Thermogutta terrifontis: one gene and its partner. The protein of the gene in region 2 interacts with the protein of the main gene of each other region in a pairwise test. Links are inferred from orthologs where the notes say so. Each region holds a gene or a part of one and is shown on either strand. Other genes may lie near its edges. The genes, in order: nusG and rho.

Region 1 (3,294 bases), 2.0 Mb from region 2 along the record:
ACTCCTTTGATAAACTGCCCCTTCACGCTGGCAGGCCGCATCCCTTGAATATGCTCAACGAACGTTCGAATATTTTCGACAAGTTTTTGCTCGTCAAAGCTGAGCTTGCCCACCGGTGCGTGGATGTTTCCGCTGCTGTCATTGCGAAACTCAACTTTTCCGGCCTTATACTCGCGGACAGCACGACCGACGTCCGGCGTGACAGTCCCAGCTCGGGGTGAGGGCATCAATCCGCGCGGTCCCAGAATTTTTCCCAGAGGCCCCACAATCCCCATCATGTCTGGCGCTGCGATACACACGTCGAAATCCAGCCATCCATTTTTAATCTTCTCAGCCAGATCCGCTCCCCCCACTTCGTCAGCACCGGCTGCGCGGGCCGCGTCAGCCTGATCGCCCTTTGCGAACACAATCACCCGCACCGGCTTACCCAAACCGTGCGGCAGAACCACCGACCCACGGATGTTCTGGTCAGCCTGTCGGGCATCGATCCCGGTTCGGATGGCGACCTCCACAGTCTGGTCGAACTTGGTATTGTTAAAACTCTTCAAAAGTTTAACCGCCTCTTCCAAAGGTAGCGGGGTTTTCCCCGGTACCTTTTGTGCAAGTGCACGATATCTCTTGGACCGCTTCGCCATGTTGCGAACCCTTTCGAGCTCTCCCGCCCCTGCTTCTGACCGCTGGGCATCCCAGGATCGATGGAGCGGTGCGCTGGCATTCAGAATCTAAAGGCTTAACCGAATGTTCGCCGAAATCTGGCTCACCGTTATTTCTTCGCTTCGACTGTCCCTAACCACTACGCTGCGCCGTAGACGGACTCGTCTCAGTCCACAACGTCCAGCCCCATACTGCGGGCTGTTCCTTCGATAATCCGGCAAGCGTGCTCCAAATCCCGGGCGCTCAGATCAGCCATTTTCACTTTTGCGATCTCAGCAATCTGAGCCCGGGTAACCTTCCCCACCTTCTCCTTCGGAGTGTTTCCCGAACCTTTGGCAATCCCAGCGGCTTGTTTCAAGAGGTCGGACGCAAACGGAGTGTGCGTCTCCATTTCGAAAGAGCGATCATTGTATACCCGCACCACCACAGGAATTCGTAATCCAAGATACTGGCGCGTCCGCTCATTAAATTGCTGAACAAACTGACCAAGGTTGATTCCAAACCGTCCCAACGATGTACCGACAGGCGGCGCAGGCGTTGCCTGACCACCGGGTACACAAAACCGAACTGTACCAACCAACTGCTTTGCCATTCCGGTACCACCCTAGCCGACAATATTAGGCGAATTGATCGCAAATCAGGATTTGCTTGGCAAAAACCGGAGAAATCTGTTGACTCCCCGAGGCGGGCAATCTTACGCTGCTGGCTCTACCTGCCAATACTCAAGCTCCACGGGCGTGCTTCTTCCAAAAATGTTGATCATCACGGTCACACGCCCATTGGCCTCATCCACCGCCGACACTTCCCCCTCAAAATTCGCAAAATGTCCTTCGTTGATCTTTACTCGATCGCCCACTCGGCAACCAATCTTCAACTTAGGTGCGTCCTCGGCCTTTTCTTCTGCGAGCTTGGCCAAAATCCGATTTACTTCATGCGGCAGCAAGGGAGTGGGGCGACCGATCGCTCCTGTGAAGTCGCCAATACCCGGAGTTTCCCGCACGAGAAACCAGGTGTCGTCGGTCAACTCCATTTGCACGACGATATAGCCAGGGTACAGCTTTCGCCGCACCACGCGTTTTTTTCCGCCCTTAACTTCTGTGATCCGCTCGACCGGGACAATGATTTGACCGAAATACCGGTCGAGGCCCGCCACTTTGATCCGCCGCTTGAGAGCCTCGCAGGCAGAGTCCTCGCGATTGGTTTGGACTTTGACAATGTACCAGGCCATCCGCGAGCTTTTTTGGGATTCCCCTTCCGCATCCGCTGTGGGGCCGGTCCCGTTCTCGCGATTACCCCGCCGCCGAGTCTTCTTCGATGATGCTTGACCGGCCTCGTGAATTTCTGCTGACCGATCTTCGGTCCCGCCCGGCTGTTCAGCGGATTGCGGCGCCTCTTCGGAGGCGGTCTTCATAGGCGATACCCCATCCGGCCTCCAGTTGGCTTCAGCCGAACTGGATTCCTTAGGGATCGCGTTCTCTTCTAGGGGGACCTCATCCGCAAACATGAATCACCGCGAGTTGGCTACGCCATCAATGGGCGGAAAACTCTACTATATATGTTCCCAAAAATGCTCGCCAGGGGCACCCCGCTTAGAAAGCACATTGGCATTTAAAAAGCGTCCAGAAAGGCCACCCTTTCTCAACTCAAAGAACGCCCAGCCAACGGAGAAATGTGGCCCACACAAAGTCGTACACAGTCAAACAAATGGCCAAGGAAAACATCGTGACCAGCACGACGACGCAACTCCTGATGAGTTCATTCTTCGTCGGCCAGGTCACCTTCCGCATCTCGGCCTCTACGGCGATCAAAAAATCAGCCACCACCGGCACGTTCATCAGTCGATAGGCGAACCACCCGATGGCAGCCACGAAAAGGATGGGCACACCAAGTCTGACCCCGGTATCGAATCCCCAGGACCCCAGGGTTCCTTCGAGCCTCCAGGCCGCGAAAATGGCCATCGCCACAATCGCCCCAAACGTGGCCTGGCGGACCACCCGCCCCTGGGTACGCTTGTACAAACCCGTCCTGAACAGTTCCGAAACGATAATGCCGAGAACCGTCGTTTTTCGCTTGCTTGCGGCTTGGAGCATGAACGGCCGCCGTCTTGGCTAGAGACCTTCCTTTACCACCCGGGTCGGCGTCCTGCGAGAAGCCAACCCATCTTGGCGCCAGCCCACGAAATACCTCGGGATTGCTTCCCCAAAAGCAGGGGCGGAGAGACTCGAACTCCCAACCGCCGGTTTTGGAGACCGGTGCTCTACCAATTGAGCTACACCCCTACCGCGCGCACTCCGACGCGTCGCGGCTTTTTGAACCTATATAAGCTTATCCGCCTTTCGATCTGGGATCAAGCCCATCGGCTTCTGAAGGCCACAGCTCTGAACCAGACTGGCTGGTTCATTTCCTCCAGTCAGAATCCGTCGCGTGCCCTTCAAACTGCTTCTGCGATGACCCTCCGCACAGCAGACGTTAATTACTCGAGGATCTTCGTGACCACTCCAGACCCAACCGTGCGACCACCCTCGCGGATCGCGAAGCGGAGATTCTCCTGCATGGCCACAGGCGAAATCAGCTCCACTTGAAGCTTGACATTCTCGCCCGGCAAAACCATTTCTGCACCACCCAAAAGCTGAATCTCGC
Region 2 (2,817 bases):
GTCACCTCGTTCCGGCGTATTTGCAGATGTTGCTCCATTTGCTCCATGAGACGGACCATTTCGAGAGCTGCCTGGGCGGCTTCCGCCCCTTTATTGCTGACCGCTCGCCCCGACCGATCTTTACTCCGGATGACGTCACTCCCCGCGGACCGTGCCATGGCTTGCTCAAGCGTGTCGCATGTGATCACCCCGAATAAAACTGGAACCCCTGTTTTTACACCAATTTCGGCAATTTGCAGGCTCACCGCGCGATTAATGTGCTGGTCGTGGGAAGTCTCCCCTTTGATGACCGCACCCAGACAGATGACCGCCAAATACTTCCGCGAGCTGGCCAGCCACTGGGCAACGGTGGGAATCTCAAACGCGCCGGGAACCCAGAAGACGTCAATGGCTTCGTTGGAAACACCGGCCGAGGTGAGTGTTTCCAGGGCCCCCTGAAGCAACCCATTTGTGATTGTCTCATTAAAACGGGAAACGACCACAGCAAACCGTCCCGGGGGTAACTCGCAAGTTCCCTCGAAGACGCGAATGCCGGGAAAGCGTTCGCGAAGATTCATGGCAGCGTGTGGATTGGTCATGGAATTGGCTGTCTATCGTCCACGCCCGGGTAGTAACTGCATCTGAGCCCGCGCCAACCATCAGGGCGGTTTGTGATTGAACGGGGCTCCTTGTCGCGGAAGCGTGGTTGCCCGCTCGTGCATCAAGACGGAAAACAGGTCAGCCGTTTGCCGTCCCCCTGAACATGCTCAAATCAACGGACGTTGAGACTCATCAAGAACTCGGCGTTGGTCTTGGTTTTGGCCAGACGGCTCACCAGGAATTCCATGGCATCCGGCGGATTCATCTCGTTCAGAACACGGCGGAGAATGCAAATCCGGCGATGTTCTTCTGGGTCAAGAAGCATTTCTTCACGACGTGTTCCTGAACGGTTGATGTCGATGGCCGGCCAGATGCGCTTGTCCACCAGCCGACGGTCGAGCACAATTTCCATGTTTCCGGTGCCCTTGAACTCCTCGAAAATGACCTCGTCCATCTTACTGCCGGTGTCGATCAGAGCCGTGGCGATGATGGTGAGAGAACCGCCTTCGTCGATCTTCCGCGCGGACCCGAAGAATTTCTTCGGTCGCTGCAGGGCGTTGGCGTCCACGCCTCCTGTAAGGATCTTTCCAGAGGCGGGGCACTCGGCATTCCATGCCCGGGCCAGTCGGGTGATGGAATCGAGGAAGATGATGACGTCTTTGCCGTATTCCACCATCCGTTTGGCCTTCTCGATCACCATTTCCGACACCTGGATGTGTCGGGCTGGAGCCTCATCAAATGTCGAGCTGATCACCTCACAGTTACAGCCTTTGATCTGACGCTCCATGTCCGTCACCTCTTCCGGACGCTCGTCGATGAGCAGCATAAACACGTAGCAGTCCGGATAATTCTTGAGAACGGCTTTGGCCATCTTCTGGAGGAGGATCGTCTTCCCCGCCCGGGGTGGGCTTACGATTAGGCCCCGCTGTCCGAATCCGACGGGTGCGATGAGGTCCACCACCCGGCATTCAATTTCTTCCGGAGTCGTTTCGAGGATGATTCGTTTGTCGGGATGGCAAGGGGTGAGGTCGTCAAACCAGATTTTCTTGGCTGCCAGATTGGGATCTTCGTAATTAACGGCCTCCACCCGCAGAAGGGCGAAATACCGCTCGTTTTCCTTGGGCGGCCGGATCTGGCCCGAGACTGTCATTCCCGTTCGCAGGCCAAAACGGCGGATTTGACTGGGGGAAACGTAGATGTCATCCGGGCAGGCGAGATAATGGTAATCGGGACTCCGTAAAAAGCCGAAGCCATCCGGAAGAATTTCGAGAGTCCCTTCTCCGTACATCAGACCGCTCATCTTCACCCGCTCTTTCAGGATGCGGAAGATGAGATCCTGCCGTTTCATGCCGGCGATTTCAGTATCGGAGAGGTTTTCCTTGCGGGCTTCCTCGATGAGTTCCGCCATCGACATCCGCTGAAGTTCGGCGATGTGCGTGTCGCCCGACCGCTTCGCCTGTTCGAACTGCTGAGCCTCTTCGTCGTTTTCCTCCTCTTCAAAGCGGCCGTCCATGAGCTGTTCCGCAATGGAAAGCGGTTCGTCACGGTCGTGACGGCGGCGACGAAAGGTCTGCCGACCACGCTGTGCGGGCACACCTTTCCCGTTGGATTCTTCCTCACCGAATCTTCGGGAATCGGAAAAAGATCGGATATCTTTCGACTGGGACATGGCGTCAGTCTCCTGTGACAAGGTCAGGACTTTCCGGCGGCACGCGAACGGTGCCAAAAGGTGGGACTCAACATTTTAAAACGGATGGAGTAGCCGTTACTGCACCCAACCAATTTTTATGGGATGAATCACTCCCGTTTCAAGTGGCTAAGTCTCGAGATGCGAAAGATTTTTCCAAAATCAAAACGAAACACAACGAACATACTATCGACTTCGCAGCGTGCTGGTGCCTATCTTCCCGACTCTGTCATTCACGCAGCACAGCGCGAAATCTTTGGCTCCTTCGTCATTGTGCAAAAGCTTCGTACACGACTCGTCTTTTTTTATCCCGCTTCAGTGTTTTATGCTGCACCAGCTCGTAGCTGAGAGGACGATCCCATCGAGTCGTCGAATCAAAAACTTCAACACTCTTCCGCAACCAGGATTGGCCGGGCAGTGGTCGTGTTCATCAATTCCAGTTGCGGTTCGCCGCATTCCAAGGCGCGGACGTCGGACAACGCATAATCTGTATCGCCACCCCTTCGAGACCGGCAAGCATAGCGCGATTGTCAGGGGTTAATGGGAAGCTA

The links.
Region 1: the proteins of rho (region 2) and nusG interact in binary tests that used the Escherichia coli proteins (3 or more experiments, as listed by UniProt). The link is inferred for Thermogutta terrifontis from one-to-one orthologs.

What each region holds. Positions count from the first base shown.
Region 1 is NZ_CP018477.1:3,716,009-3,719,302, reverse strand. The notes cover bases 208-2,982. They hold nusG (transcription termination/antitermination protein NusG), read right to left. Parts: upstream 2,066-2,982; coding sequence 1,349-2,065; downstream 208-1,348. Other genes in these bases: secE (preprotein translocase subunit SecE), read right to left, coding at 2,298-2,744; rplK (50S ribosomal protein L11), read right to left, coding at 821-1,246; rplA (50S ribosomal protein L1), read right to left, coding at 208-635. Outside these bases: more of rplA, read right to left, coding at 1-207; tuf (elongation factor Tu), read right to left, coding at 3,128-3,294. UniProt on the Escherichia coli protein: Part of the processive rRNA transcription and antitermination complex (rrnTAC). The complex forms an RNA-chaperone ring around the RNA exit tunnel of RNA polymerase (RNAP).
Region 2 is NZ_CP018477.1:1,719,645-1,722,461, forward strand. It holds rho (transcription termination factor Rho), read right to left. Parts: upstream 2,249-2,817; coding sequence 752-2,248; downstream 1-751. Other genes in the region: ribH (6,7-dimethyl-8-ribityllumazine synthase), read right to left, coding at 1-578; coaE (dephospho-CoA kinase), read right to left, coding at 2,804-2,817. UniProt on the Escherichia coli protein: Facilitates transcription termination by a mechanism that involves Rho binding to the nascent RNA, activation of Rho's RNA-dependent ATPase activity, and release of the mRNA from the DNA template.